3 regions of the Microbulbifer sp. YPW1 genome follow, and region 2 is predicted to be linked to each of the others. Evidence: predicted binding sites of a transcription regulator. Region 2 holds the regulator's gene; each other region holds the start of a gene.
What was found. The regulator LexA, encoded in region 2, represses DNA repair genes until DNA is damaged. The targets are predictions, from matches to a motif close to ACTGTNTNTANANACAGT.

Region 1 (10,445 bases), 2.2 Mb from region 2:
TGCCAGGATCACCACGCCCCGGTCGGTCTCGGTACGGATTACCCGTCCGGCAGTTTGCAGCACGCGGGTCAGGCCCGGATAACGGTAGGCAATATCGAAACCGTTCTCGCCTCGCTGCTCGCTGGCAGCGCGCAGCAATTCCTGTTCCTCGTTTACCTGCGGTAGGCCCACGCCCACCACGATGGTACCCACCAGCTGTTCGCCCACGTAATCCACGCCCTCGCCAAAAATCCCGCCCATGATCGCAAATCCCAGGCTGCGCCGGCCACCCTGGAAGTGATCCAGAAAAGCGCGGCGCTGCTGATCGGAGCTGCCGGATGTCTGCTGGACTAGCGGGATTTCCGGGAACTGCGCAGCAAAACGCTGCGCCACCTGCTGTAAAAAGCGGTAAGAGGGAAAGAACACCAGATAATTGCCCGGCCGGCTGTGATAAGTCCGCGCGATCAAATCCACCAGCGCGTCACTGGCCTGATCGCGGGCGCGGTAGCGGGTGTCCACAAACGGGCACAGAAACAGCCCCAGTTGCTCTGCCGCAAAGGGAGAGGGCAGGGCAAGGTACGGGGAATCATCCTGCAGCCCCAGTTGCCGATAAACATAGCCCGGCGGACGCAGGGTGGCAGAGAAGGCAATGACGCAGTGGAACTGTGCATAAGTCTGGCGCACGTAATCGGCGGCATTCAGGCACAGCAGCTCGACTTCCTGTTCCCGCCAGCGGCTATCGCTGTTCGCCGGGTTTCGCGTGCGGGTTATACAGCGGTGTTGTGCCGCCGCCAGCTGTTCCACGGTCTGGTACCGGAACAGGGCTTTGAGCCAGTCGGCAATCGCCTCCGGTGGTGACTGTGACTGCTCCCACAATTGGCTGGCCACAAGCATTACCTTGTGGATCGCTGTATTCACCGCCGGGGGCGCGCCGTCTGCGAGAGCGGTGATCCACAGCTCGGTATTTTCTCCGTTGCGCGTATGCGCGGACTTCTGTTCCGATTCCCGCAGCTGCTCCACCCACTGGTCCAGTGCGCGCACCAGTGACTGGATGGCGCGCCGCAGACCGGGATGCGAACCCTTACAGGCAGCTGCTGCACGACGGCTATCACCGTGGGTGAGCTTCGCGCTGAACATGGCGCGCGCCCGGTCGCTGAGATTGTGCGCCTCGTCGATCAGCAGCGCGCGCTGCAGGCGTGTGTCCCGCAGGTTTTGCATCTGCACCAGTGGATCAAATACATAGTTGAAGTCGCAGACCACCAGATCTGCCCATGGGAGCATCTGCAGTGACAGCTCGAACGGACAAAGCTGCAGGCAGTCCGCCTCTTTGGCAATGACCTCCGGTGTCAGCAACGGGCGCCCGAGCAGGGCGCGACGCGCTTCCGGCAACCGGTCAAAGAAGCCGCGGGTGCGCGGGCAGATACCCGCCTCGTCGCGGCTGCACAGGCCCAGGCTACAGGCACAGCTTTTGTCCCGTGCCTGCAGTTCCAGTACCGACAGTGTCAGTCCGTCGGCTTGTAGCCGTGCGGCGGTTTCCCGCACCACCTGTCGGCCGGAATTCTTTGCGGTGAGATATACCAGCTGGTCGAGGGTCGTTTCCCCCACGGCCTTTATCGCCGGGAACAGGGTGCTGACGGTTTTGCCGATACCGGTGGGCGCCTCCACCACCAGTTCGCCGCCATCGCGCAGACAGCGGTAGGCCGCCACCGCCAGGGAACGCTGGCCTGCCCGGTACGCGGCAAACGGAAACTCCAGCGCGCGGGCGGAGGCGCGCACCGCCTGGCGATGGGCCTGCCAGCGCCGCTGCCATTGCAGATACTCGGTGAGCGCGGTTCTGGCAAAGCTTTCCAGCTCGCACCAGCGGAATTCCCTGGATTCGGGGTAGGTCTTTTTTTCCTTCAGGTTGTGCCACAGCATCTGCAGCGCCACCGGGGTGTCCGCGGAAAACTGTTGCTGCAGTCCGTAACAGAAGCCGTAGACCTTCAGCTGTGCCCAGTGCAGCTCGCGGACGGACTCCGCCAGTTTTTGTGGCGGTACGTACGTCGTCTTTATCTCGTCCAGCTGTACCGCGCGGTGCAGATCCGGCTGGGGGTGCAGGATATCCACGCGACCGCTGAGCACGACGGTGCAGCCATCCTGTTCCAGCGTCTCCTGCAGACGGTATTCCGCTTCGCTGCCTTTGGGGCGTTTTTTCTGTAGTCGTTGATGGGCACGGATCCCCTCCAGGGCGGTGGGGCCGGCAGCGCTTTCTCCAACCAGATCGCCGCTGCGACAGGCAAAGGCCACCAGCTCTCCCACGGACAGTTGCAGCGTGGGATTGCTCACGGCTGTTTCCGCGCTCATGGCTGTTTCCACGCTCATGGCTGCGTTATCTCGCTCATGGCTGTTCTATCCCGCTCATGGCTGTCCACTCCACGTGCAGTACCCGGTGGGGGATCTGGTGTCTGGCGAAATAGGCCAGCCAGCGCTGCTGGTTTTGCTGAAGGCGATCGCCGGGGCCTTTCACTTCCACCAGTTCATAGTTGCCCTCCGCCGGGAACCGGATCAGGTCGGGCAGCCCGTTGCGATGGTGGGCGATATCACCCAGCAGACGGCGGAACAGGGCCAGCCAGTGCTGTGCGGGAATACGTTCCAGGGCCAGTGTCAGCAGCGGTTCCGGTAAGGCCTCCCAGGCGACCAGGGGGTTGGCGATACCCTGTTTCTCGTCAAAGTGTCGCCACACCCATGTGCTCAGGTTTCCCGTCTCCAGTTCTGCCAGTCGCCGTTCGAACGCAGCGCGGCGCTGGGAATAAAAATCGGCGGTGCGGAAATCGCTTGGCGCCACCTGAAAAGGATTGAAGAAAGCGCCGGGTATCGGCGCAAACAGGATGTCCCAGGTGGCGAGGCCGAGCACACCGTTAAACAGGGTGTTTTCCACGTAGAAGCAATGATCGTTCGAGGCGCCCGGCGCGAGGAAATCCGCAGCCAGCATTTCGACCCGCTCCCCGGTGGGGTTCAGGGCAACGGTTTCCACAGGCGGTTTGTGTCGGGGGGGCGCCGGCCAGTCCGCACTACAACCGGCTTTCTTTGCCGTGCGGTATCCGAAACTCTGCGCGAACTCGCTCTCCGCTTCATTGTGCGGGCTGGCGAGAATCTCCGCGCACAGCGCCAGGCCCAGCTCGGTGTCACCGCGGCTCACCGCGATCCGCGCCCTGCGTTCCCGCGCCGGTGGACGGCTGCACTGACGGTACAGCGCGTCGGCCTCGCTTAACGCATCGAGTCGCTCCAGCTGCCGCGCCAGGGTCAGGCGCAACCGGTCGAGGCGCCGATGCAGGGTATTGTCGCCGTCGATACCGGCGGGGAGTCGCGCCGCCAGCGCATTAATGGCGTCAGCATCCGCGGCCAGCGCGAACTCGGCCTCGGCCACACAGTCGTAATAACGCAGGTGCTGTTCGATCTGCTCGCGATTCCGGAACGGCAGTTGTTCCCGTTCCAGCGGGTAACTTTCATAGCGGTACAGTCCCAGGTCCCGCAGCACATAGTCGGTCAGATCCTGGTTCAGGTTGCCGAAAAACAGCAGCTTGAAGGTCTCGAAGTGCTCTGCCGCCTGTACTGCCAGCAGTGGTTCGTTTTCCATCAGGGCATGCTGTATGGGCGAAGCCTCCTGCGCGAGCAGCGCCTGTTCCACGGCCGGGCGTTTCAGGGATTTGGACAGGGGTTCTGGACTACTGGCCAGCAGTTCGTTCTTGGTGAACAGTGGCAGGATTTCTTCCAGTGCCAGAGACGGGTTGTGCTGCAGCAGGCCGCTCGCCACCAGTTGTTCCACCGCGGCGCTCAGATCGCTGATTTCTGCGTAGTTCAGTTTGTATTGCCGGAACAGCGCGCCGGCAGTGGAGGGCACCCCCTTGCGCGACAGCAGTCGCACATACAGGCGCTGGCTGTCGGTCGCCAGGGAACGAAACTGACCGAAGAAGCGCCTTTCGCTGGCCGACAACAGGTTTTCATAGCGCGCCACCACAAAGTCCACCAGTGCGCGGAAGTTGCTGAGGTAGTAATCCGGAGCCAGTTCGACGGGATCGGCCATGGGGAATTCAAGTATCTGGGGGTGAGCTCATGCGGTGGGCAGCGTCGCTGCCCAATGCTGTATGGTTATACAGGAAGGGTAGGGGGTAAAACAAACAGATGTGCGACTGGCGGGCCACCGAAACTGGCAAACGCGGATTGGTGCTGCGAAACTCTATTTCCTTGCCAAGCACACTAATAATGAACAGCTGAGAGGGATCTTTATGAATTTTCGTTTGGGATTGTCACAACTCACTGCCAGTGCGTTGGTTCTGGCGATTGCCGCTTGCTCTTCCACAGACAGTGAGGACTCAGCAAATCAGCAGGTACTGATGGACCGCGCTTCAGTTGAGGAGGTTGTGGTTACCAGTGCTCGTAGAAAGCATGCGGAGCAAGCAGCCTACGTTGTCCCTCAGAGTCCCCCGCCTGTCATACTCCCGGAGTCACAACAGGAAAAATATCAGGATCTGGAACCCCGCCAGGTAAAACTGGTGCGCGAGGAGCCGGTCTCCACCTTTGCCCTGGATGTGGACACCGGCGGTTATAGCAATGTGCGCCGCTTCCTCAACAACGGACAGTTGCCACCCAAGGATGCGGTGCGTCTCGAGGAGCTGGTCAATTACTTCAACTACGACTTCGCGGGCGCGGATAGTAAACCGACACTCGCCAGCGATGATGACTTCGCCGTGCACTTCGATCTCTCCCGTGCGCCCTGGGACGCAGAGCGCACGCTGTTTTCCATCGGCGTGAAGGCGCGCGAGTTACCGATGGACGAGGTGCCGCCGGTCAATCTGGTCTTCCTGATCGACACTTCCGGTTCCATGTCCCAGGCGAACAAGCTGCCGCTACTGCAACAGGCCTACCGTCTGCTGGCCAAGCAGCTGCGCGCCGAGGACTCGGTGAGTATCGTCACCTATGCCGGTAGCGCCGGGCTGGTGCTGGAGCCGACCTCCGGCGATCAGAAAACCAAAATCCTGCAGGCCATCGACCGGCTCCAGGCCGGTGGCTCCACCAATGGTGCCGGCGGTATAGAGCTGGCCTATGCGGTTGCCCAACAGGCGTTCAAGAAAGGCGGGGTCAACCGCATCCTGCTGGCCACCGATGGCGACTTCAATGTGGGCATCAGCGATGTGGAAACCCTCAAACAGCGTATCGAGCGCGGGCGTAAAAGCGGTGTGCAGTTCAGCGCACTGGGTTTCGGCATGGGCAATTACCGCGAGGAAATGGTCGAGCAGCTGACCAATGTGGGTGACGGCAGCTACGCGTATATCGATACCATTTTCGAAGCCAACCGTGTGCTGGTGGAGCAGCTCGCGGGCACCCTGTTCACCGTCGCCAAAGATGCCAAGGTACAGGTGGAGTTCAATCCCGCGCGGGTTTCGGAATATCGTCTGCTCGGTTATGAAAACCGTCGTCTCAATCGCGAGGACTTCAACAATGATGCAAAGGATTCGGGCGATATCGGCGCTGGCCACTCGGTAGTGGCGCTGTATGAACTGACGCTGGTGGGCGATACCCCGCGGGTGGATCCACTGCGCTACGCAAACGACAGCGAATCCAATGCGGCCGAGGCCAAGCGTGACGAACTGGCGACGGTAAAAGTGCGCTACAAGAAACCGGGTGAAGAAGACAGCACCCTCAAACAGTGGCACCTGGCACCGCAGATAAAGCCGATTCAGGAAGCCCAGCAGGACCTGCAGTTTGCCACCGCCGTTGCCGGTTTCGGTCTGCTGCTGCGCAGTGAACCGCTGCGCGAGTTCGACTACGAGGATGTGGCGGCGCTGGCGCAGCTTGCCCGCGGTAAAGACACCAGTGGCGATCGCGCCGAGTTCGTACGCCTGGTGAAAACCGCCGGCGCCCTGGCCAGTGCCCAGGCCATGCCGGTAACCAATCAGCCGGAGTAATACAGGCTGGCTCTGCCGATGGGCTACCGGTAGGCTGCGTCTCTCTATTGCCGAAATAAGGGATGCAGTCGATGTCCGAAGCCCGAAAAGTCTGGCGCACGCAAAAGGCGGGCGCCATCAGTAACCTGAAGCTGGTCGACGAATCGGTCGGGCCGCTGTCCGGCGAGCACATCCGTATCGCGGTAAAATCCGTGGGTTTGAACTTTGCCGATATCTTCGCGCTCACCGGACTCTACTCCGCGACCCCGCAGGGCAGCTTCATCCCCGGGCTGGAATTTGCCGGGGTGGTCACCGCCCTGGGTGACAGTACACAAACGGATTTGCAGGTGGGTGATCGGGTCTACGGCTGTACCCGCTTCGGCGGCTACGCCACGGTGGTGGATGTACCGCCGCAACACTGTCGAAAAATCCCCGAACACTGGAGTTTCGCCGAGGGGGCTTCCTTTCCCGCGCAGAGCCTGACGGCTTACTACGCCCTCGCCACCCTCGCCGCGATAAAGCCCGGGCAGGTGGTGCTGATTCAGAGTGCCGCCGGCGGCGTCGGGTTGCAGGCCATGCGTATGGCCGCGCAGATGGGCGCAATCCCTATCGGCACCGTGAGCTCGGAAAGCAAGCGCGCGTTTCTCGCCGAGCAAGGATTTGCCGAGGTCATCGTACGCGGTGATGACTTTGCCGAACAATTACACACCCAACTAAATGGGCGGCCGTTACAGGCCGTGCTCGACGGCATCGGTGGGAAAATCCAGAAACAGTCTTTCGCCGCACTTGCGCCTACCGGTCGCCTGATTGTATTCGGCGCTGCCGAATTTACCCCCGGTAACAAACCCAACTGGCTGAAAGCGGCCTGGTTATACCTGCAGCGTCCGCGCTACGACGTGATGGATATGATCAGCAGCAACAAATCCGTACTGGCATTCAACCTGATCTGGCTGTGGCAAGAACAGGCGTTGTTTGAAGAGCTGCTGGACGGGTGTGCGGCGCTTGACCTGCCGGCCCCGTTTGTTGGTCGCGAATTTCCGTTCGCGCAGGCACATGAGGCGCTGGCGCTGCTGCGCAGTGGCACATCGGTAGGCAAAGTCGTCCTCAATGTGACCTAAACAGAAACCTTGCAGAATTTGCTGTGCGGCCGGTCGTCCGCACTATGGTGCAATTTCGTCCGCTATGAAACGCCGGGCGGGGTTACTTGGCTGCGCCAAGATATCCAGTAGATATTCACAGGTCTGTCCCGAGAAACTGTGGGCAAAGCAATGTGGATAACTTTTTGCCAGACAATCTGCGCGCCCGAGTGCCGAAGTTCTCAGCTCTGTCACATCCTGCCTTTACGCTGGTTGATTGAATTCAACAGCTGGGACTTTGATGTGAACCGAATTACACGACGCAATTTCCTCAGGGCCGCGCTCGCTGCTACCGGCAGCGTAGCGGTCTCCACCCCGCTACAGGCCATGACCCGGCCGCAACTGCCGTCGGAGGTAACATTCAAGCACGGCGTGGCCAGTGGCGACCCGCTGCAGGACGCGGTGATCCTGTGGACCCGCGCAACACCCGCGCCGGCAACAGCACCCAGTGGACCGACCCGGGTGACCTGGGAGCTGGCCGCGGATAACCAGTTCAGCAACGTATTGCGCCGCGGTGAAGCGGAAACCGATCTCGCACGGGATTACACGGTAAAGATCGACGTACAGGGCCTGCGGCCGAACACCGAGTACTACTACCGCTTTGTGGGGGCCAGTGAACAGAGCCCCGTGGGGCGCGCCAAGACGTTGCCGCAGGCAGGTGTTGAACAGGTGAAGCTGGCGGTATTTTCCTGTTCCAACTACCCGGCGGGCTACTTCAATGCCTATCAGCTGGCGGCTGCCAGTGACGACTGGGATGCGGTGCTGCACCTGGGTGATTACATCTACGAGTACGGTAGCGGTGGTTACGCCACCGAGCGCGCCGCGGAGATTGGCCGCGCATTGCCGGAGGACAGCAACGGCGAGCTCTATACCCTCGCGGATTACCGCAAGCGCTACGCGCTGTATCGCACCGATGCGGGCCTGCAGGCGCTGCATGCGGCCGCGCCCTTTATCGCGGTGTGGGATGACCACGAGATCAGCAACGACACCTGGAAAGCCGGGGCGGAGAACCACGGCGAAGACGAGGGTGACTTCTTTGCCCGCCGCGCTGCCGCGGTACAGGCCTACTACGAATGGCTGCCGATCCGCCCACCCCGGGGCGAGCGCAATCCACAGATTTACCGCAGCTTCCGTTTTGGCGATCTGCTGGACCTGCATATGCTGGATACCCGCGTGATCGGTCGCGACCAGCAGCTGGATTTCAAGCGCTACCTGGACAGCGAAGGCGGTTTTGACAACCGTACATTCGGCGCCGACCTGACAGACCCGGCGCGGACCCTGCTGGGCGAGGCGCAGCGGCAATGGCTACAGGAAACCCTCACCGCGTCTAACGGCCACTGGCAGCTGCTGGGGCAACAGGTGCTGATGGGCAAAATGCACCTGCCGGTGGAGATGATGACCAGTTTCTACCGGGGCGGGAGCCGGGATACCAGTGCCGAGCTGATTGGCCTCAAGGCCGCTAGCCTACAGGGCAAGCCGCTCAGTGACAGCCAGCGCGCACGTTTGCAGCAGGTGGTTCCATACAACCTGGATGCGTGGGATGGTTACGCCGTGGAGCGCGAAGCGCTGTACGCGCAGGTAAAGGCATCGGGGAAAAACCTGGTGGTGGTGGCCGGGGATACCCACAATGCCTGGTACAACCACCTGAAAGATGCCAAAGGGCAAATGGTGGGGGTGGAATTCGCAACGCCGAGTGTGACCTCGCCGGGCATGGAAACCTACCTGAAGATGGACCGCAAAGCCGCGGCCGACATGGCCGCAGGCATGTCGCTACTGATCGACGAGCTGCAGTACTGCAACCTCCACCAGCGCGGCTATATGGCGCTGACCTTCCGCCGCGATGCGGTGCAGGCGGAATGGAAATATGTGGATAACATCGACAGTCCGGAGTTTGTTGAAGTGGCGCGGCACAGCGTTACCCACCAGCTCGCCTGATGTCTGCTGAGCGATACCAATAAAAAAGCCGGTGCTGAGAAGCACCGGCTTTTTTTGGGGGTTGTGTTTCTTCTGTGCTCAGAAAGCGCCGAACTGCTTGCTGAACTCCAGGCTCAGGGTGCGCGGCGCGCCCTGGATATAGGTGGGGAAACCGAAGGAGGAGCCGGTATTGCCCGCGTCCATAATATACTCCTCGTCCAGCAGATTGCTGGCTGCCATGGTCAGTGCCCAGTTGCGGTCGCCCGCGGCAATGCCGGCGCGCAGGTTGAGCAGGTCTACCGCGTCTTCCTCAAACTGGTTGGCGATATCGAAGTACACCGAAGAGCGGTAACTCCAGCTGCCACTGCTGGTGAACAGCAGCCCGCTGGTGATCGGCGTTTCATAGATATAGCTGATGGCACCGGTCAGCTCCGGTTGCAGGCGGAACTGGTTGCCGGCGTAGCTGCCGTTGCCGGACTCTTCGTCGATACCCGCATCGATGTACGCCATGTTCGCCAGCAATTGCAGGCTGTCCGTCGCGCTCCAGCGCAGTTCAGCTTCCAGACCGGTATTGGTAGCAGAGCCGGCATTTTCCGTGCGGGTCTGGCCGCTGTCCTGATCGACCACATTCACCTGGAAATTGTCGTAGTTCTGATAAAAAGCGGCCACGGCGTAATCCAGCGGCGTGCCTGCAAGACGACCCTTGATGCCCAGCTCGTAGTTATCGATCTCTTCTGCCGGGATCAGGTTCCCGATGCCGGAGGACAGTTCGATCACCTCCGAGCGCTCGCCCCGGGAGATGGTGCCGTACAGGTTTGTGTCGTCGTTCAGGGCATACAGCAGATTGAAGCGCGGCAGCACTGCGGAATTGTCGGAATCCCCGCGGATCACATCGCCATCGGTATTCAGCGCCAGGCCAAAGAACAAATCAGTCATCATGCCCTGTGACGCCAGTGTCTGGGAAAAGGGCAGGTTGCTGTTGTAGCTGGATTCGCGCTCCTCGCGTATCAGGCGGGCGCCGACGGTGGCTTCCAGTTGCGCGGTCACCTGGTAGGAAACATCCGCGAAAAGATTCAGGCTGCTGTTGTCGGCGCCGTTAGCGTAATAGCTTTCATAGGGCAGTGCCGCGACCATGCCGCCGGTGAGCAGCGCGGTGCTGTCTGTATTACAGCTGGGAATATTGACTGCGGCGAGCGCGCCGGCGCAGCTGAGAAAGGTGCCTTCCTCGGTGGCAAAGCCGACAAACTGCTCGGCGTCTTCCTCGAAGTAGCTGGCACCCACAAAGCCGTTGATACGCTCGCCGCTAAAGTTCAGGCGCAGTTCGTGGCTGGACTGGTCGCCGGTGGCCCATTCAGAAAAGTTCAGCATCTCGAAGCCGGTGCCGTCGGCATCGAAGGCCTCGAGGGAATCGTGCTCCCGCTGGGCACCGATATAGGTGAGGGACACGGCGTCGCCCAGCGTCCAGTCAATGGTTGCGTTGAAATCCTTTACC
Region 2 (10,445 bases):
CCAGCTCTTATACGAAGCTGGTCCACTGTCTCGAAGTGCCCATCTGGTCATCCAGATAAGCCGTTACTGATTCTTAGATAAAACAGCGCCACTGTCTAGGTTTACACGTGAAATTAATGTTACTTCCCACAAACAATGCGCAATTAGTCACCAATTTACCGACTACAACGCCACAAATTCTGACATTTGATGCCATTTAGCCCTATGTCGCTTACCGGTCATTCAGGTATCAGATACATCACGCACCAATAGACTTTTCCCGGTCACGAGCAATCGCGAGCTCCGGTAAATCCGCGATATGCAGAGTCGAAGTCGGGAAGGCACAGGAAGCGCCGCGGGCCTCGATGATTTTCAGAATCTTCAGCAGCACATCCTGTTTGATCTCGTGATACCGCACCCACTCGGTGGTACGGGTAAAGGTGTAAATAAAGAAATCCAGGGAAGACGGCGCAAAAGAATTGAAGTTCACAATCAGGGTTTGATTGGTGTCGATCTCCGGGTGGTTTTGCAACATGGCACGCACGTCATTTACGATCGGTTCCATCAGGCTGGCATCGTCGTAACGGATGCCGATGGTCTCGTAGATGCGGCGGTTCAGCATGCGCGAAGGGTTCTCGACAGAAATCTGGGTAAACACGCCGTTGGGAATATACAGGGGACGCTTGTCGAAGGTACGGATACGGGTAAGGCGCCAGCCGATATCTTCTACGGTTCCCTCGATTTCCTGATCCGGTGAGCGCACCCAGTCCCCGACTTTGAATGGACGATCCAGGTAGATCATCAGGCCGCCAAAAAAGTTGGCCAGCAAATCCTTGGCGGCAAAGCCGATCGCCAGGCCACCAATACCGCCAAATGCCAGTACGCCACTGATGCTATAGCCAAAGTGCTGCATGATCACCATGGCTGCGGTGATCATGATGGATGCGCGAATCAGCTTGCCAATGGCGCGTACGGTGGTGGCATCCATCGGCTTGCCCATAAAACGCGGATCCGCCAGGTTCTTCTCCACTGCCTTGGCAAATCGCAGCGCAAACCAGGTGACCAGCACGATAAAGCCAATCTCGCGAACGGTAATTGCCAGGGTAAATATCTCTGCGCCGGTAGCTTTACCCGCCCTGGCAGCAGCAACAGAAAGCCCCACCAGCCACACCAGAATCGATGCCGGCGGATTGATCGCGCCGCAAAGCGCGTCGTCCCAGGGATTGACGGTGCGCTCTGCCCGCGCCTGCAAGCGACTAACCAGCAACGCCAGAAGCCACGCCGCAAACGCAGTCGCCATTACAATCAGAAAAACTTCGGCAATCCAGAAACGGTCTTCCCCCACCAGGGAGCGCAAAAACGCTTTAGCCTGCTCCACAAATCACTCCATTCAATACTTAAGGTTATTCGGCGTTGGCCTTAACAGGTCGATCGAATACGTACATGTAAAAAGGGCGCTGGCCCCGACTGGAGTAGCGCCTTGCGAAATTCGCCTATTGTGCCCATTTACATCCAGGATGCCAGCCACTCTCTGGTGGATTGCCAGCGGGGGTTGGCCTCGAGGGCGCTCCAGCTATCAATGGCGGCGCGACCACGCATGCGCGCCAGGCGATCGCTCGAACACGGGTCGGGCTCAAACCCTTCCAGCGCTTCCAGCACCTCCAATGCGCCCTGGCGGTTATTACACACCACGCCCATATCACAGCCAGCTTGCATAGCCGCCCGGATGCGCTCCGCATAGCCGCCTGCCGCGCCTGCCCCCTCCATTGTCAGGTCATCACTGAAAATCACCCCGTCGAATCCCAGCCGCTTGCGCAGGATTTCCTGCAGCCAGAAGCGCGAGAAGCCCACCGGGTTTTCATCAACGTTGGCAAAGCGAATGTGTGCCGGCATTACTGCCTGTAGCTCACCTGCGGCAATGCACTCGGCAAAGGGTACGCAGTCTGACGCGAGCACGGCATCCAGGGTTCGCTGGTCCACCGGAAGCTCTTCATGGCTGTCCTCCAGCACCTGACCGTGACCGGGGAAATGCTTGCCAGTGGTCGCCATTCCCGCTTCGTGCATCCCCGCCATAAACGGCCGCGCCTTTTGCGCGAGCACCAGAGGATCCTGGGCGAAACTGCGGTCCCCCACAATCCGGCAGAAGTCATCATCGGCATCCAGCACCGGGGCAAAACTGAAATCCACACCCACTGCCAGTAGTTCAGCAGCGAGCAGCCAGCCGACATCTTTCAGCTGCTGGGCGTCGGCGCGGGCACTGAGCGCCTGCATGGAAGGGATACGAGTGAATGACTCGCGAAAGCGCTGCACGCGCCCGCCTTCCTGGTCCACCGCCAGCAGAATCTCCGGGCGCACGGCACGGATATCTTTGATCAGGGCCTCTAGCTGTGGACGGTCGCGGTAGTTGCGCGCAAAAAAGATAAGCCCGCCCACTTGAGGGTGCCGCAACAGCTCCCGATCTTCATCGGTGAGCTCGGTACCCTCTACATCAATCATCACTGGGCCAATCTGAACAGACATGGATTGCCGCTCCCACTGCAAGTCAATTAATCGGGCTGACCGGGCCTATGTGCTTGCCCGGATACGCGCTGGCCTTCAAATCTCGCCGGATACCGGCGCAGTCAGCATCGCTGCAGCCGCCGGCGCCAATCGCGCCAGCGTCTCATCGAGATCGCTCTCGGCACCGAAATCTTCCCTCAGGATAGCTTCGATGGCGTCAAAGCTCGACAGGGAAAATATGGTGGCGCCAAGCATAAAATAAAGACGCCAGTAGAAGGTAACCGGATCCACCTGGGGCAGTGCGTTTGCCAACTGCCCCGCAAAACGCCGGTAGCTGGCGCCATAGCGGGCGACAATGAAACGGCGCAAGTGGCCCTGGGACTGGGTGTAGGCGAGACCGAGCAGGCGCATAAACCGCTTGGGATCCCGCCCCTCTTCCGCCAGCCCTGCGAGCGCCACCCGGTAGAGGCTCTGCAGCAGGTCATCCAGCTGTAGCTCCTCACCACTGACCTGCGCCTGCTGTCGACGGCTCAGTTCCTCATCCAGGCTTTTCGTAAAAGGTGTAAGGAACCGCTCGAATACCGCCTGAATCAGTTCCTTTTTCGAACCAAAATGATAATTCACCGCGGCCAGATTCACTCCAGCGGTACTGGTGATCGTTCGCAGGGATGTCTCGGTAAAGCCGCGCTCGGCAAAAAGCACCTCCGCAGCATCGAGGATTCGGTTTACGGTATCCAGCTGACTCATACCATGCTCACAGCAATTCAAACTATCAATTAAAACACTTGTTTAAGCGCTGAGATTAGCACAGTCGCCGCGGGACGGCACAGAATCCAACCACCCGCCATTGCGCACAATTTCACCAGAATGCGAGTCAAGCAGATACTTCATCGCGAAAACCACCGCATGCGCACAAAATGCCCTGGTCAGGCGGTATCTCGCGACTACTCCGTTACCGAGGGGGCCCCGCGCACACTAGATTGAGAACAGAGGCATAGGTAATGCCAGCACTGATAAATATCAGGAGGGCTGCATCATGGCGAGAATCGCACCAGAAATTGGCAGCTGGTTTGAAAATTTCGACAGCGGTGATCTGTTTGAGGTGGTCGCCGTAGACCATCCGTCGCGGACAATTGAAATCCAGTACGTGGATGGCTCGGTAGATGAGATCGACTTTCACAGCTGGCCACGGCTGCCGGTGATTGGCGCCGCCGCGCCGGAAGATGCCAATGCAGGCTATGGCACCCTGGCCGAGGAGATGCAGGACGCGGAGGATTCTGGCTTCACCAGCCCCCTCTTCTCACCCGCCCAGAGCGCTATCGATCGGCTGGAAGGCGAATCGTTTCCGGGGACCGACGAGGGCTTCTGAGGCCGCGGTCAAATCCGATTCAGGTTAACCGCGGCAAATGGGTTCTTTCGCTTCCCAAGGAAAAGAACGAACCCAAAATCCTGCGCTCGAACATGAAGCATCAACTTCTGCACACTACCGATATCGACCTCTCCGAATAGCAGGCACTGATCCTTGATCGGTTGCTCACCCTCAATCATCGCGCTCGCGAATATATTCGACAATGATTTCTGCCGCCTCATCGACGGTATCCACCAACCTGAACAGCTCGAGATCACTCGCATCAATGCAATTCCGCGCAAGCTGCGTATCCACCATCCAATTTACCAGGCCCGACCAGTACTGTTTTCCTACCAGCACAATGGGAAAGCGTCGGACTTTCTGCGTCTGCACCAGGGTTAGCGCTTCAAACAATTCATCGAGTGTGCCGTATCCACCCGGCATGGCGATAAAGCCCACTGCGTGTTTGACGAAAATAAACTTGCGCACGAAGAAATAGCGAAAGTTCAGGCTGATATCCAGATAGGGGTTTGGGGTCTGCTCAAAAGGCAGCTCTATATTGAGGCCGATAGAAGCGCCGGACTGAGTGAAAGCGCCGCGGTTGCACGCTTCCATTATTCCCGGACCTCCGCCGGTAATCACGGGGATACCCTCACTCGCCAACAGCTCACCAAGACGCATGGCCTGCTGATACTCGTTCGTATCTTCGGGAAACCTTGCACTGCCAAAAACCGTCACCGCGCCTTTGAGGGTAATCAGGCGTTCGATACCGTCGACGAGTTCCGATTGAATGCGCAGCACACGCCACGCTTCCGGCATTTTTGCATCCAGCATATGCCTTCTCCATTATCGCTATTCGCAGCCCTGCACGACTTAATCCAACCGTTGAGGCCTGCGGCCTGGAACTGCAGACATAAACCGCCTCAGGGCCATTCAAGTCTAGCAGTAATCAGGCGCCGCCCCCGGAAGATTGCGCACCCGCCAAATCTGTATATAATCACAGCAACTGTATATAAATACAGACACCGGACTCCAGGAACAGATGCCGGGAATAACTCCGGAAACAACAGGAACGCGCCCATGACAAATCTCACCGCCCGCCAGGCACAGGTACTGGAGCTGATCAAAAGTTACCTGGACGATACCGGTTACCCACCTACCCGGGCTGAAATTGCCCAGGAACTGGGCTTCCGCTCCCCCAATGCGGCGGAAGAGCACCTCAAGGCACTCGCGCGCAAAGGGGCCATCGAGATGGTTGCCGGTGCCTCGCGCGGCATTCGCATTCCCGACTATCACAGCGGCCTGCCGATCGTCGGCCGGGTAGCCGCCGGTAATCCGATCCTGGCGGAAGAGAATATCGAGGAGTACTGCGAGATTCCGGCAGAGTTCTTCCACCCTCCCGCAGATTACCTGTTGCGGGTTCACGGAATGAGCATGAAAGACGCCGGCATCCTCGACGGTGATCTGCTGGCCGTGCAGCGCACAGAGAACATTCGCAACGGTCAGATCGTGGTTGCACGTATCGAAGATGAAGTGACGGTGAAACGCTTCAAGCGCCGCGGAAATCAGGCAACCGTACAGCTGCTGCCCGAGAACGAGGACTTCAACGTTATTGAGGTAGACATGCGCGACAGAAACTTCGCGATCGAGGGGCTGGCTGTTGGCGTCATTCGCCAGAACCCCCTGTAATGGCACATGATTCGCCATAAACAGTAAAAAGCAGACATAAAAAAACAGGGCCATTGCCCTGTTTTTTTATGTCTGGCCAAAGTACAGGTATCCACTACCCGCAGCTTCCCGAAACTCGCAGGCTGCGTCAGTGGATGGTGTGCTCGGTAATATCCACTTCCTCTTCTTCGAAGGGTTCCGGCTCCAGCTCATTGATATCCTGTACCGCCTCGATGCCGGCCTCAAGCATGGCCCGCGCAATGGCAATCTTGTGCTCGCGCAGAAACTCGAGACTCTCCTCAGAGAAATGGATACGCACCAGCGGGTCCTCTTTGTGACCAGCGCGTCGCAGCGCTACATCACCATTGGACAACTCGATGATTTCGTAGGTCTCAGAAGACATTCATTTCTCCAATTACTTCTCAATTACCTCACACCGGCCACCCGCATATCCGAGAGCGCGACCAGGTACCGGGCGCGGCGTGATTTGAGGCCAGTGTAACACAGCGGCAAATGATTAATCAGTGGCGGGGCCGGGCAGGCTTGGCCCTCAACTGGGCCATTGATGGTGGGAGTTACCACTCCTGGCCGTGGGCACGCTGACGCTGGACCAGCTCATTCAGGGCCCGGAGCCACTCCTCAAGGGAATCCCGATTCAGGGCTTCGGGCGCGCGAGTATCCAGCTGCCGCACAGGGATCAGGCTTTGCGCACCGGTAGAATCCGCGGGCGACTGGACCGCGCCCCCGGCAGGATGCCACAGGGCCCGCCAGGCTGCTTCCAGCCCCTGGAACCAGCTGTCGGGATTCTCCGCCAGGCTGACCAGCTCGTTGACCTCGGCACTGAACTTGCCACGCGAGGCCACCAGCTGCGCCAGTGCATGCGCGGTTTCCGGCTCACCGCCGGGCGCAAAGCCCAGCTGCAACTGATGCCCCTGCTCCGCCAGAAACGCCCGGTAGGCGCGCCACAATTGCAGCAGCGCGCCCTGGCACAGGGCACTCTCATAGAGCGACTCCGGCGACAGCGGGTTGGACTGTTCCGCCGCTGGCGCAGGAGACTGAAGGATCAGCTGGCATCGACGCAGGGCCGATGCCACGGTACCCGTATACGGATTACTCACAGGGCAACCTACTTTGTCGGGGCTTTTTTGGCTGCAGCCTTCTTGGCCGGGGCCTTTTTCGCTGCGGCCTTTTTCTTGGCAGGTGCTTTTTTGGCGGCTGCTTTTTTCTTCGCGGGCGCTTTCTTGGCCGGTGCCTCTACCTGCCATTTACCGTCGCGATAGAAGGCCTTCCAGCCGGTCGCCTTGCCCTCTTCCTCACTCTGGACGTACTGCTCCTGAGTCTTGCGGCTGAAACGGACCACTGTGTCGCGACCCTCGTTGTCCTCGGTGGGAGCCGAAAACAGGAAGCTGTACTTGGGGTCAATCTCGTCTTTGTGCGGCAGCAGTTCCTTGATCAGCGGTGCGCGAGTCTCCCGGTTTTTGGGGAACTGGCTCGCCGCCAGGAACAGGCCCGAGGCGCCATCGCGCAGGATATACGTATCATCCACCTTTTCGCAGGGCAGCTCGGGCATGGGTACCGGATCCATTTTGGGCGGTGCCGGCTGGCCACTCTTGAGCAGCTTGCGGGTGTTTTTGCAGGTTTCGCTGGTACAGCCGAAGTACTTGCCAAAGCGACCGGACTTCAACTGCATGTCCGCACCGCACTTGTCACATTCGATCACCGGGCCATCGTAGCCCTTGATCTTGAAGGTGCCTTTTTCCACCTCAAAGCCGGGGCAGTCCGGGTTATTACCGCAGATGTGCAGCTTGCGATGTTCGTCCACCAGATAGCTGTCCATGGCGGTGCCGCACTTGCTACAGCGACGCTTGTCCCGCAACTGGCGGGTTTCAGCCTCTTCGTCCTTGTCGGCATCCACGGCTTCTTCACCGGACACCAGGTTCATGGTGTTGGTGCAGCGCTCTTTCGGCGGCAGCGCGTAACCGGAACAACCGAGGAATACACCGGTAGAACCGGTGCGGATCTGCATGTGGCGACCGCAGCTGCTGCATTCGATGTCGGTGTCAGTAGGCGCATTGCGACGCATACCGCCGTCTTTGTCCTGGGCGACTTCGAGACGCTTGCTGAAGTCGGAATAGAATTCATTCAGCAGGTCTTTCCAACCTTTTTTGCCTTCCGCCACCGTATCCAGGGACTCTTCCAGGCTGGCCGTGAAGCCGTAATCCATCAGGTCGGTAAAGCTTTCACTGAGGCGATCGGTGACGATGTCGCCCATCTTTTCCGCGTAGAAACGGCGGTTTTCCAGACGAACGTAGCCGCGATCCTGGATCGTGGAAATAATCGACGCGTAGGTGGATGGACGGCCGATACCGCGCTTCTCAAGCTCTTTTACCAGTGCCGCTTCGCTGAAACGGGCCGGCGGCTTGGTGAAATGCTGTTTCGGGTCCAGCTTCTGCAGGTTGAGTTTTTCACCCACCTTGATATCCGGCAGCACAAGATCTTCATCTTTCTTGCTCTGCGCCGGTGCGACCTTGAGGAAGCCGTCAAAACGGATCACGCGGCCGCGGGTACGCAATTCAAAATCGCCCGCGGTCACCACCACAGAGGTAGAAGTAAACTGGGCCGGTGTCATCTGACAGGCTACAAACTGTTGCCAGATCAGGGTGTACAGACGCTCGGCATCACGCTCCATACCGGACAGCATGTTCGGTTTGACGCGCACATCAGAGGGGCGAATCGCCTCGTGCGCTTCCTGGGCGCCCTCTTTGCTGCTGTAGCGGTTGGGGTTTTCCGGCAGGTATTTATCGCCGTAATTCTCGCCGATAAATTCGCGCACCGATGACACCGCCTCGGCGCTGAGGTTGGTGGAGTCGGTTCGCATGTAGGTGATGTAACCCGCTTCATACAACCGCTGGGCCATCATCATGGTTTTCTTCACACTGAAGCCGAGCCGGTTACTGGCGGCCTGCTGCAGGGTTGAAGTGATAAACGGCGCACTGGGCTTGGAGCTGGTGGGCTTATCGTCGCGGGCGGTAACTTCAAAGTCACTGGACTGAAGGGCTTTGACGGCCGCCATGGCCTGCTCTTCATTGGTCGGACGGAAAGCCTCGCCCGCCTGCTTTTTCACTTCCAGGCGCAGGGCATCGGACTTGGCGGTTTGCGTATCGGCAAACAGATTCCAGTATTCCTCGGGAATAAACGCGCGGATTTCGCGCTCGCGTTCGACCACAAGCCGCACCGCTACGGACTGCACGCGTCCGGCAGACAGCCCGCGGGCTACCTTTTCCCACAGCAGCGGGGACACCATATAACCCACGATACGATCGAGGAATCGACGCGCCTGCTGCGCGTTGACCCGATCGATATCCAACGGTCCCGGATCCTTGAATGCTTCCTGGATCGCGGACTTGGTGATCTCGTTAAACACCACGCGACGGTAGCGGGTTTCGTCGCCGCCGATGGCTTCCCGCAGGTGCCAGGCGATGGCCTCCCCTTCGCGGTCCAAGTCCGTTGCGAGATAGACGTGGTCGGCATTCGCAGCGAGCTTGCGCAACTCGTCCACGACTTTTTCCTTGCCGGGCAAAATTTCGTAGTGCGCTTCCCAGTTGTGGTCGGGATCAATCCCCATCCGCTTGATCAACTGCTCACGGCTTTTCTTGCGCTTGTAGATCTCTTTCTGTTCGGGGGACAGCTTGCGGGTTTCCGCTGCGCGACGAGCGCGCTCCTTGGCGTCAACCGGCTGCTTGTTGGAAGCGCCGGTGGGAAGATCCCGGATGTGACCGATACTGGACTTCACCACAAAGTCCTTTCCGAGATACTTGTTGATCGTTTTCGCCTTCGCCGGCGACTCGACGATGACCAGTGATTTACCCATAAGCTTTTGATTTTTAATAGAAAATTTACTGCTTTCGCACTTTAGGCAGCGGCCGTAATCGACTGTGCGCTGCGCGAATATATATGCTCCGCCCCCAGTGCGGTCAAGCGAGCATCTCAAATTGATGACCAAATTGTATGCTTCGTAACCGGTTGTGACCGATCAATCGGCCAATGGTTCAGGCCAGCTCACAACCCGGTAAAGCCCTCCAAGCACCCGTATCAAACGTCCAGCCTGCCTACGCAGCAATACCGGGAGGAACGCTAGAAACAGTAGACCAGATCACGACGCCGGGCACCCGATCACAAGTCAGCGGGCCTGATCGGCGCCCTCTTCCTGCCGCGGGGTGGACTGACGTATTGCTTCTTCTATTACCGGGCGCATGCTGGTGAGCGCCTCCTGGAGCTTTGACAGGCCGCCATCACCACTGCGCTCCCGCCACTGCACACCCAGGCCGCTGTCGTTTGCATAAACTGCGCTCACATCTGCCGGCAACATACCGAGCAGCTCTTTCAGTGCCGAGCGCGCGGCCTCCGGGGCCTCGCGGCCGTTGCGCCAATCCCACACGCCGTCAAAGTGCATCTCGTGCTCCACACGCTGTAATTCCAGCCCCCACCCCGTCTGCAGACGGCGCGGGTTGCGCCACTGGGAAAAATATACCGCGGCATTGCCCTGCCCCTGGGAAGCGGGCAACGGCTGCATTTGCACTTTAAAGCCCGACGAGGCCGCGCGCTGGCGCAGCTCTGCGAGTTTCCTGTCGCGGCTACTGGGTTTCAGCCACATGACGGGGCCGATCACCAGCGCGACGGCGAAAAAAATAACGACTATTGGCAACCAGGAGGCCATGATGGGTTCTTCCCTGTCAATTGATGAACTTGTGTACAACTCGACGCCGTTGGCGCGAGCCACTTCGGGGCGCGCATTTTTCTCCGCAAGCTGGCGGTTGTGTCAAGTCCGTTTTTTTAAAGTAGACTCAATAAAGTGACCGGGCTTGAGGTATCCGCCCGCGCCCATACAGTAAACATACTTATGAAACTTACCCAAACCGCGGGGGCCCCATGGCAGGCTACAACAACATAC
Region 3 (10,445 bases), 990 kb from region 2:
TACTTTAAATAATTGACGTAATAGACGATTCCGCCAGCGTCCGTATCCTCGATATAGACGCGAATGGGAATGGAGAAAGGTTCTGACACACACCGTCCTTAAATTGCCGACCGCGAACGCGTTTTTGTTGTAAAAGCGGTTTGGGGCGCGCCGGCGCGATTTCGAGACCGCGGACCGGCGACGACGGGATATGCTACAGGATCGTGAACGCTTCGTCAGGTGCGGTCCGGCTTGGGAATACCGAAATGCGCGTAGGCCAGCGCGGTCACTACCCGCCCGCGCGGAGTGCGTGCAAGATAGCCCTGCTGGATCAGGTAGGGCTCCAGCACGTCCTCAATGGTATCCCGCTCCTCACTTACCGCGGCGGCCAGGCTGTCGACGCCGACCGGACCGCCATCGAATTTCTCGATCATGGTCAGCAGCACACGGCGATCGAGCTGGTCGAAGCCGCTGGCATCCACATTCAGCATGTTGAGCGCACTGTCGGCGGTCTGCGTACAGACGTGACCATTGCCCTTCACTTCCGCATAGTCCCGCACCCGGCGCAGCAGGCGGTTGGCAATACGCGGTGTACCGCGGGCGCGGCGTGCGACCTCGTGGGCCCCGCCCTGGTCCATTTCCACGCCCATCAACCGGGCGGAGCGGGCGACAATGCTGGTCAGGTCCTCGACATTGTAAAACTCCAGACGCTGCACAATGCCGAAGCGATCGCGCAGGGGCGAAGTGAGAAGACCGGCGCGCGTGGTCGCACCCACCAGGGTGAACGGCGGCAGATCGAGCTTGATGGAGCGCGCTGCCGGCCCTTCACCGATCATGATATCGAGCTGGTAATCCTCCATCGCCGGGTACAGCACCTCTTCCACATGGGGGCTAAGGCGGTGGATTTCGTCGATAAATAGCACATCCCCGGGCTCAAGATTGGTCATGATGGCGGCGAGATCGCCGGCTTTTTCCAGCACCGGGCCGGAGGTGGTCTTGATCGCCACGCCCATTTCCGCGGCAATAATATTGGCCAGCGTGGTCTTGCCCAGGCCCGGCGGGCCGAACACCAGGGTGTGGTCCAGCGCTTCTTTGCGCAGCTTCGCCGCCTGGATAAAGATTTCCATCTGCTCCCGCACCACCGGCTGGCCGACATAGTCGGACAGGGTTTTCGGGCGCACGGCGCGGTCGTACTGCTCTTCCTGCCCGGAGGGGCCGATGGGTTCGGGGGCGATTAGGCGGTCAGCTTCAATCACTGGAGAATCTCAATTCTTTATGCGGGCGCCATGCTTTTGAGGGCGAGGCGAATCAGGGTGGCGCTGTCGGCTTCCGGCTGCTCTTTGGCAGCCCGTGCGACCATTTTGGTGGCATCCGTGGGCTTGTAACCCAGCGCGGCAAGCGCGCTTTCCGCCTCACCGGCGTGGTCGATTACCGGCTCGGCATTGGTGGACATCAGCGGGATGTCGCCAAGATCACCGGTTTGCGGGGTGAGCTTGCCGCGCAATTCAATGATCAGGCGCTCGGCGGTTTTCTTGCCAACGCCGGGCACTTTCACCAGTGCGCCCACGTTGTCATCGGCAACACAACGAGCCAGCGCGGCGCCATCGAGGCCGGACAGGATCGCCAGCGCCATTTTCGGGCCAACGCCGTTCACCTTGATCAGGGTCCGAAACAGCTGACGGTCGGATTCCCGGATAAAGCCAAACAGCTGCTGGGAGGTTTCCGATACCGCCAAATGGGTATGCAGCTGCACGCTGCCACCCAACTGGGGCAGCTCAAAGATAGTGGTCATGGGGGCCAGGACTTCGTAGCCCACACCCTGCACGTCCACCAGCAACTGCGGCGGCTGGATAGCAGCCAGGGTGCCTGTCAGTCTTCCTATCATTCTTGTTCCAGTTGTTGTTTATTTAGGGCTTTATCCAAAGCCCTGTGTTACTGCCATTCAATTACCGTAGCGATACGGTCACTGCACTTGCGCCCGGAAATGATCAGGTCACACTCAAGCGCCCACGCCGGAATCGGGCGCGGCTTCCTGCCGAGGACTGAATCAGGGTCTGCATGGTGTGCATATGGCAAAGGGCCACAGCCAGCGCATCCGCAGCATCTTCCTGGGGTGAAGCGGGCAATTTCAGCAGGGTTTTGACCATATGCTGCACCTGCAGCTTGTCCGCAGCGCCGTTACCCACCACCGCCTGCTTGACCTTGCGCGCCTCGTACTCCGCTACCGGCAAGTCCGCGTGGGTGCCAGCAACAATCGCCGCGCCACGCGCCTGCCCGAGCTTGAGCGCGGAGCCTGCACTCTTCGCCATGAACACATTTTCGATGGCCATCTGGTGTGGCTGGTACTGCTGGGCGATCTGGCTCACCGCATCGAAAATCAGCTTCAGGCGCTCCGGCAAAGGGCCATCGGGCAACTTGATTACCCCGCTGGCCACGTAACGCGCACTGGAGCGCTCGATATCAATCACGCCGTAACCAGTCTTGCGCGAGCCGGGATCAATCCCCAGAATTCGGGTCACGGCAGCCAGCCCCCTGTACATTTATACAATTGTTGCGGGAAGTGTCCCAAGGCCGCGACGGGGCGTCAAGGGTGACCGCAAGTTACGCAGCGAAAGTGAGCCGCGGGCAGAAACAAAAATGCCCCGACAAGCGGGGCATTTTCAGATCGAGGGTGAAAACCGTCAGCCGAGCTCGGCCATCACCTCTTCCGGGATATCCGCGTTGGTGTACACATTCTGCACATCATCGAGATCTTCCAGCATATCCACCAGCGCCAGCACCTTCTCGGCGCCATCTTTATCCAGCGGAATCGTGGTCGACGGAATCATCGCGATTTCAGCATTGTCTGGCTTGAAGCCCGCCTCGGTCAGCGCATCCTTTACCGACATGTAGTCGGTAAATTCGGTGGTGACCTCAATGCTGCCATCATCGTTGGTTTCGACATCCTCGGCACCAGCCTCCAGCACTACTTCCATCAGCGCATCTTCATCCGCACCCGGCTCGTAGTACATCTGGCCCTTGCGGGAGAAGAGGTAGGCGACGGAGCCGTCGGTACCCAGGTTGCCGCCGCGCTTGGTAAAGGCGTGGCGCACTTCTGCCACGGTGCGATTGCGATTGTCGGTCAGGCACTCCACCAGCACCGCCACACCGCCAACACCGTACCCTTCATAGGTAACCGCTTCGTAGTTGTCACCGTCCGCATTGCCTGCGCCGCGGGCGATGGCCTTGTCGATGGTGTCGCGCTTCATGTTGGCCCCAAGGGCCTTGTCGATGGTGGCGCGCAGGGTCGGGTTGTCTTCCGGGTTAGGGCCAGACTTCGCGGCAACGGTCAGCTCGCGAATGATCTTGGTGAAAATTTTGCCCCGTTTGGCGTCCTGGGCTGCTTTGCGGTGCTTGATGTTGGCCCATTTACTGTGTCCCGCCATCTAAATCTCTCCGGTATTGCTCCGTTTGTGACTTTTATGGATGCGCCTGCCGCACAGGCGCTTTCGCAGTTTCGCTTAACCCACCTGCTCTTCTTTGGCGCGCAGGCGAATGCTGAGTTCGCGCAGCTGCTTGGCGTCCACCGCTCCCGGGGCGTCGGTCATCACACAGGCCGCACTCTGAGTTTTCGGGAAGGCGATGACGTCGCGGATAGAGTCGCTGTCGGTCATCAGCATCACCAGGCGGTCGAGACCAAAGGCGAGGCCGCCGTGGGGAGGCGCACCGTATTTGAGCGCGTCCAGCAGGAAGCCGAACTTCTCACGCTGCTCCTCGGCACTGATCCCCAGCGCACGGAACACCACCTGCTGCATATCCTGATTGTGGATACGGATGGAACCGCCACCCAGCTCGGTGCCGTTCAGCACCATGTCGTAAGCACGGGACAGCGCTTCCAGCGGGTTCTTCTCCAACTCTTCCGCGGAGCAGGACGGCGCAGTGAACGGGTGGTGCAGCGCGGTAACACTGCCATCGTCGTTCTCTTCAAACATCGGGAAGTCCACAACCCACAGCGGTGCCCACTCGGACACGTACAGGTTCAGGTCCTCACCCAGCTTGCAACGCAGGGCGCCCAGGGCCTCGGAAACCACCTTGCCCTTGTCGGAACCGAAGAAGATCAGATCGCCATTTTCCGCCTGTACGCGGTCCAGAATTGCCCCGCGCACTTCGTTCGGCAGGAACTTGACGATCGGCGACTGCAGGCCGTTTTCCAGGTCGGACTTGTCGTTGACCTTAATATAGGCCAAACCCTTGGCACCGTAGATGGAGACATACTTGGTGTAGTCGTCGATCTGCTTGCGGGTCAACTTGTCGTTGCCACCGGGAACTTTCAGTGCGGTAACGCGGCCTTTGGGGTCGTTGGCCGGGCCGGAGAACACCTTGAATTCCACTTCGGTCATCAGATCCTTGATGTCCACCAGCTCCAGCGGGATACGCAGGTCCGGCTTGTCGGAGCCGAATTTTTCCATCGCCTCGGAGAACGGCATACGCGGGAATTCGCCCAGCTCTACGCCTTTCAGCTCTTTGAACAGCTTGCGGATCATGCCCTCAGTGATGGACATAATCGCGTTTTCATCGAGAAACGCGGTCTCGATATCGATTTGGGTAAATTCCGGCTGGCGATCTGCGCGCAGGTCTTCGTCGCGGAAACACTTGGCAATCTGGTAGTAGCGGTCGAAACCGGAAACCATCAGCAGCTGCTTGAACAGCTGCGGGGACTGCGGCAGGGCGAAGAATTTGCCACCGTGGGTACGGCTTGGCACCAGATAGTCACGGGCACCTTCCGGGGTGGCGCGGGTGAGGATCGGGGTCTCGATATCCAGGAAACCCTCGCCGTCCAGGTAGTTGCGGATGGCGTTGGTGATCTGGGAGCGGAAACGCAGGTTGCGCTGCATTTCGGTGCGACGCAGGTCGAGGTAACGGTACTTCAACCGCACATCCTCACCCACCGCAGTGTGCTCATCCAGCTGGAAGGGCGGCGTTTCTGCGCTGTTGAGAATCTCCAGCTGCAGACCGTAAACCTCGATTTCGCCAGTGGCCATGTTCGGGTTTACCGCTTCCGGCGCGCGCGCGCGCACACGACCGGTCACCTTCAGCACGTACTCGCTGCGCACGCGGTCGGCAAGTTCGAAGTGCTCTGCGGCATCCGGGTCAAACACCACCTGCGCGATACCTTCGCGGTCGCGCAGATCGATAAAGATAACCCCGCCGTGATCGCGGCGGCGGTCTACCCAGCCACACAGGGTTACTTCGCGGTCAATATCGGCGGATCGCAGGGCGCCACAGTAGTCGGTGCGCATGGAGTCTTATTCCCTTAGTAATGTTTCAATTCTGCTTGTTGTCTGTCCCAGCCGTGGGCTCCGGGTCGCTCAGCTGGCCTTGGATTCTGTGCCGCCGCCACTACCGGCGGGCTTGGCGGCATCACCGGCAAGGTTTTTCTTGCTGCCGGTCTTAAAGTCGGTCTCGTACCAGCCGCCCCCCTTGAGGCGGAACCCGGCGGCGCTGATCTGTTTGCTCAGCTCCGGTTTGTTGCATGCAGGGCAGTCTGTCAGCGGAGCATCGCTCATACGCTGCAGGGCTTCCATCTGATGGCCACAGGCCTGGCACTGGTATTCGTAGATAGGCATCGCTTGTACCCAGATCTCACTGAATATAAAGGGGCGCAGATTATACATGAGCACCCGCAAGGGAAGAAGAAGGCAGTTCTCCACAGACACGCTGTGCTTCCAGAGACGGTCAGCAGCGGTATTTAAGGGCCATTTTTCGAGCAAACCCCTGTAAAAAAGCACTTTTTTTCTGTTTTTACCCCGTGCGTGCGGACAAAAACTGGATATACTTCAGCTCAGTACTTGGGTAAGCCCTTGCTTAACAGCCTGGCGAACCTTGATGTACATACACTTTCACTGGAAAAAACACCTATATAGAAGGAAGCTAACTATGGCCGCGAAGAAGAAAGCAGCAGCTAAGAAAGCACCCGCCAAGAAGACTGCAGCCAAGAAGGCTCCAGCCAAGAAAGCAGCAGCCAAGGCCGCACCCAAGGCCAAGAAAGTGACTGCAATCAAAGAGAAGTACACCAAAACCCAGATTCTGAACCAGATTGCCGAGAACACCGAGCTGTCCCGCAAGCAGGTTCAGTCTGTTCTGGACGAGCTGACCGATCTGATCGAAGGTCATGTCAAGAAGCGCGCAGTAGGCGAATTCGCTCTGCCGGGCCTGATGAAAATCACCACTGTGAAGAAGCCTGCCAAGAAGGCACGCAAGGGTATCAACCCCTTCACTGGCGAAGAGACCGTATTCAAGGCCAAGCCTGCGAGCATCCAGGTCAAGATTCGCCCGCTGAAGAAGCTGAAAGAGATGGCCGAGTCCTGAGTCTCGCCGCTTTCAGTCAGGAAAACCCCGCTTCTGCGGGGTTTTCTGCTTTTGGGGCCCCGGGGGGATAAGCCACGCCGCGGATAATCGCGAGGCGCGTCCGCCCCTACCAAAACCCCCGCCCACCGGCGTAAAATGGCCGCCCTTTAAATTTCATCGACACTAAAAGAAAGCACTATGCGCGCATCCCGCTATCTGATCGCCACCCAGAAAGAAACCCCTAATGACGCCGTGGTCATCAGCCACCAGCTGATGCTGCGCGCCGGCATGATCCGCCGCCTGTCCTCTGGCCTTTACACCTGGTTGCCCACCGGCCTGCGGGTGTTGCGCAAGGTGGAAAAAATCGTGCGTGAGGAAATGAACAATGCGGGCGCACTGGAAGTACTGATGCCTGTGGTTCAGCCCTCGGAGCTGTGGGAAGAATCCGGTCGCTGGCAACAGTACGGCCCGGAACTGCTGCGCATCCAGGATCGTCACGACAACTCCTTCTGCCTGGGCCCAACCCACGAAGAAGTGATCACGGACCTGATCCGCACCGAGGTAAACAGCTACAAGCAGCTACCGGCAAACTTCTACCAGATACAGACCAAGTTCCGCGACGAGATCCGCCCGCGTTTCGGCGTGATGCGCGCGCGCGAGTTCACCATGAAGGATGCCTACTCCTTCCACCTGAACGCGGACTCCCTGCAGGAAACCTACGATGTAATGCACGATGCCTACTGCCGCATCTTCGACCGCATCGGCCTGGATTACCGTCCGGTGCTCGCGGATACCGGCTCCATCGGCGGCTCCCACTCCCATGAGTTCCACGTCCTGGCCCAGAGTGGTGAGGACGATATCGCCTTCTCTTCCGAAAGCCGCTACGCAGCCAACGTGGAGCTGGCGGAAGCCGTGGCGCCGGCCGGCGAGCGCCCGGCGGCGAGCAAGGCCATGGAGGAGTTACACACCCCGGGACAAAAGACCATCGCGGCTCTGGAAGAGGCCTTCGGCATCCCGGCAAATACATCGGTCAAAACCCTGATCGTGCTCGGAGAAACCGAGGAAGAGGACGCAATCGCGCCGCTGGTCGCGCTGGTACTGCGCGGAGATCACGACCTGAACGAGCTGAAAGCCGAGAAGCTGCCCGGCGTTGCCAGCCCGCTGACGTTTGCGCCGGAAGAGCGCATCGCCAAAGAACTGGGCTGCGGTATTGGCTCCCTCGGTCCTGTTGGTCTCGAGATTGAAGTACTGGTGGATCGCGCTGCGGCGCACCTGGCAGATTTCGTGTGCGGCGCGAATAAAGATGACTACCACCTGACCGGTGTTAACTGGGAGCGCGATGTGGCGCTGAAGCGGGTTGAAGACCTGCGCAATGTGGTTCCCGGCGATGCCAGCCCGGATGGCCAGGGCACTCTGGAAATCAAGCGCGGTATCGAAGTCGGCCATATTTTCCAGTTGGGCACCAAGTACAGTGAGGCAATGAACGCGTCGGTACTGGATGAGAACGGCAAGGAACAGGTGATGACCATGGGTTGCTATGGCATCGGTGTTTCACGGGTGGTGGCTGCGGCGATCGAGCAGAACCACGACGATGCGGGCATCATCTGGCCGGAGGCCATTGCGCCGTTCCAGCTGGCGATTGTGCCGATCAATATGCACAAGAGTGAGGCGGTGCAGCAGAAATGTGAGCACATTTACGAGGCGCTGACCGCCAAGGGTATCGATGTGCTGCTGATGGACGAGCCCAAGGCCCGCCTGGGCGGGATGCTCGCGGATACGGAACTGATGGGTATTCCCCGCCGTATTGTGGTGGGTGACCGCGGTCTGGAAAAAGGCAATATCGAATACAAGGGCCGCCGCGACAGTGAGAACCAGGAGTTCTCCGCAGATCAGATCATCGACACCTTGCTGGAAATGATCCCGCACTAAACCTCTCCCCCATCCACTTACGAAGCCCTTTGTCGTGCTTCGTAAGTTAGCTCGGTGGCGGCCAAGCACTGGGTGGAGGGTTTCAGGACCGCTGTGAATACATCCCTGTAAGCTTCGTCGCAAACGTCCCTGTTTGCGACGATCCTGAAACCCTCCACCCAGCACTTGACCTTCGCATTACACATTGAGCTCTGCCCAATTCGCCGGAATTACTGAACTTGGATGTGAAGGCCCTGCTAGCGGGTACCCCTTTGCGGGACCGTATGCGGCCTGGATGGCCGCATCCGAGCCCCCATGGATGGGTTTACGGCGTGTCTCGCAAAGGGGTACCCGCTAGCAGGGCCGCTGCAATGCCTAAAACGATGCTCCCGAAGACCCTTGCACAGATCCCTTTCCCGGTACCGAAAGCTCAACGCTTCCCGTAAAATCCCACCCCATGATAAGAAAAGCCTTCTCCACACTGCTGCTGTGCCTGCTGAGCACCACGGTGTCTGCCCAGGTAAAAGAGGTAGACCCCAAGCTCCTGCTGGCCCTGAAAAGCGCCGTCACCGAAGCCGACAGCTTCGCCGACCGCTTTGATGCGGAAGTCTGGCTGATGGCCAAATCCCAGCCCCTCGCCCGCTATATCAAGGACCCAGAGGAACGCATGCGGGTGCTGAAGGCCATCCACCGCGAAGCCACCCGCGCGGAGCTGCAACCGGAAATCGTCCTCGCCGTCATCCAGATTGAAAGCGCCTTCGATCCCTACGCCGTATCCCGGGTCGGAGCCCAGGGCATGATGCAGGTAATGCCGTTCTGGAAAAATGAGATCGGTCGTCCGGAAGACAACCTGATCAATATGGAAACCAACCTGCGCTACGGCTGCACCATCCTCAAGCACTACATAAAGAAGGCCAAAGGCAACATGCCCAATGCGCTGGCCTACTACAACGGCAGTTACGGCCGCCATACCTACAGCCGCAAAGTGCTGGATGCCTGGGCTGATCGCTGGAGATAGCACATAAAGGGCAACGCAATCCGGTATAAAAACGATAAACCCGAGGTACCCGATGAGTTACAGCTTTTTTACCGGCGCCGCCTGTAGTCTGCTTCTACTGGCCGCGGCAAGAATCGGGATTGGTCACCAGCAGCGCACCCGGAATCCCTGGCTGCTGATACTGATTTTTGGTGCATTTGTGTATCTGTTGCGCCCCCTGCTGAATGATCAGGACTCCCTCATCAACCTGCTGATCGACCTTCCCACCCTGTTGATCCCCGGCGCATTCTGGATATTCACCCACCAACTTTGCAGGGAAAAAGATCCGTTTCCGCGCTGGGGCTGGGCATTGATCCTTCTCGAACTGACCATCGACCTGGCCAGCCAGCTCCATCTCCATTCCTATTTCTATCCGCTGGCGCAGCCCTTCAAGCTGGGATTGATCGGTGCCGGCCTGGTGACCCTGCTGCAACAGCTGCAATCGGATCTCGTTGCAGAGCGCCGGCAGTTACGCATCGCCCTGCTGATCGCCATCGGCAGCTATATGGTGATCGTGGTGTGCGCGGAGTTTCTGTTTTCCTACTTCCCGATACCCGCCGGTATTCCCACATTGCACGCCGTCATGGCCAGCGCCCTCGCCTTCGCCGCCTGCCTGTGGCTGCTGGCGCTGTCGCCAAGGGCGCTGGAGGAATCCCTGTCGTCACTGCCAGAGCCATCCCCCGGACATGTGGAAGGGTCACATACGGTCAAGACACACCAGGCTTCTGATAGCACAGCAAAACTCCCGGCACTCGATCAGAGCCAGCGTCAGCTGCTCGATAACCTGCAGCGCCATATGCAAAACGGTGGCTACCGCCATACCGGGCTTACCATCCGCGAGCTGGCGGAGCAGCTGGGGAGCCGCGAACATATTCTGCGTGCCCTGATCAACAAGCACCTGGGTTTCCGCAATTTCAACGAGTACCTGAATCAGTTTCGTATCGACGAGGCCAGCCGTCGCCTTGCCGACCCGGATGAGGCTCATTTGCCGGTGCTTACCATCGCGCTGGATATCGGCTACCGCTCACTCAGCCCATTCAATGCAGCGTTCAAGCGGCGACATGAACAGACACCGACAGAATTCAGGCGTGCGCGATTGCCCGGCTGATACCGGTTGTCTACCTAGGAAAAAAACGGGTGGAAATCAAATTGGTAAGCGATAGGGTGAGTTAAAAAATCCGTCAGATTTTTTTCG

Region 1: the regulator LexA is predicted to act here: its motif matches at 4,099-4,116, upstream of HUW35_RS05880 (VRR-NUC domain-containing protein).
Region 3: the regulator LexA is predicted to act here: its motif matches at 2,511-2,528, upstream of ruvC (crossover junction endodeoxyribonuclease RuvC).

Annotation. Positions count from the first base shown of each region.
Region 1 is NZ_CP055157.1:1,381,841-1,392,285, reverse strand. It holds gene HUW35_RS05885 (ATP-dependent DNA helicase) at 1-2,322, opposite strand, end outside; gene HUW35_RS05880 (VRR-NUC domain-containing protein) at 2,357-4,042, opposite strand; gene HUW35_RS05875 (VWA domain-containing protein) at 4,245-5,924, shown strand; gene HUW35_RS05870 (zinc-binding dehydrogenase) at 5,996-7,021, shown strand; gene HUW35_RS05865 (alkaline phosphatase) at 7,283-8,974, shown strand; gene HUW35_RS05860 (TonB-dependent receptor) at 9,053-10,445, opposite strand, start outside.
Region 2 is NZ_CP055157.1:3,627,137-3,637,581, reverse strand. It holds gene HUW35_RS14780 (mechanosensitive ion channel family protein) at 239-1,357, opposite strand; gene nagZ (beta-N-acetylhexosaminidase) at 1,486-2,499, opposite strand; gene HUW35_RS14770 (TetR/AcrR family transcriptional regulator) at 2,575-3,225, opposite strand; gene HUW35_RS14765 (DUF6763 family protein) at 3,515-3,847, shown strand; gene HUW35_RS14760 (TIGR00730 family Rossman fold protein) at 4,019-4,660, opposite strand; gene lexA (transcriptional repressor LexA) at 4,907-5,515, shown strand; gene HUW35_RS14750 (hypothetical protein) at 5,643-5,897, opposite strand; gene HUW35_RS14745 (DUF6586 family protein) at 6,070-6,612, opposite strand; gene topA (type I DNA topoisomerase) at 6,621-9,365, opposite strand; gene HUW35_RS14735 (hypothetical protein) at 9,675-10,211, opposite strand; gene HUW35_RS14730 (universal stress protein) at 10,424-10,445, shown strand, end outside.
Region 3 is NZ_CP055157.1:2,642,049-2,652,493, reverse strand. It holds gene ybgC (tol-pal system-associated acyl-CoA thioesterase) at 1-89, opposite strand, end outside; gene ruvB (Holliday junction branch migration DNA helicase RuvB) at 216-1,235, opposite strand; gene ruvA (Holliday junction branch migration protein RuvA) at 1,253-1,864, opposite strand; gene ruvC (crossover junction endodeoxyribonuclease RuvC) at 1,968-2,498, opposite strand; gene HUW35_RS10865 (YebC/PmpR family DNA-binding transcriptional regulator) at 2,661-3,404, opposite strand; gene aspS (aspartate--tRNA ligase) at 3,480-5,258, opposite strand; gene HUW35_RS10855 (FmdB family zinc ribbon protein) at 5,328-5,585, opposite strand; gene HUW35_RS10850 (HU family DNA-binding protein) at 5,896-6,327, shown strand; gene HUW35_RS10845 (proline--tRNA ligase) at 6,505-8,235, shown strand; gene HUW35_RS10840 (lytic transglycosylase domain-containing protein) at 8,672-9,232, shown strand; gene HUW35_RS10835 (helix-turn-helix transcriptional regulator) at 9,285-10,358, shown strand.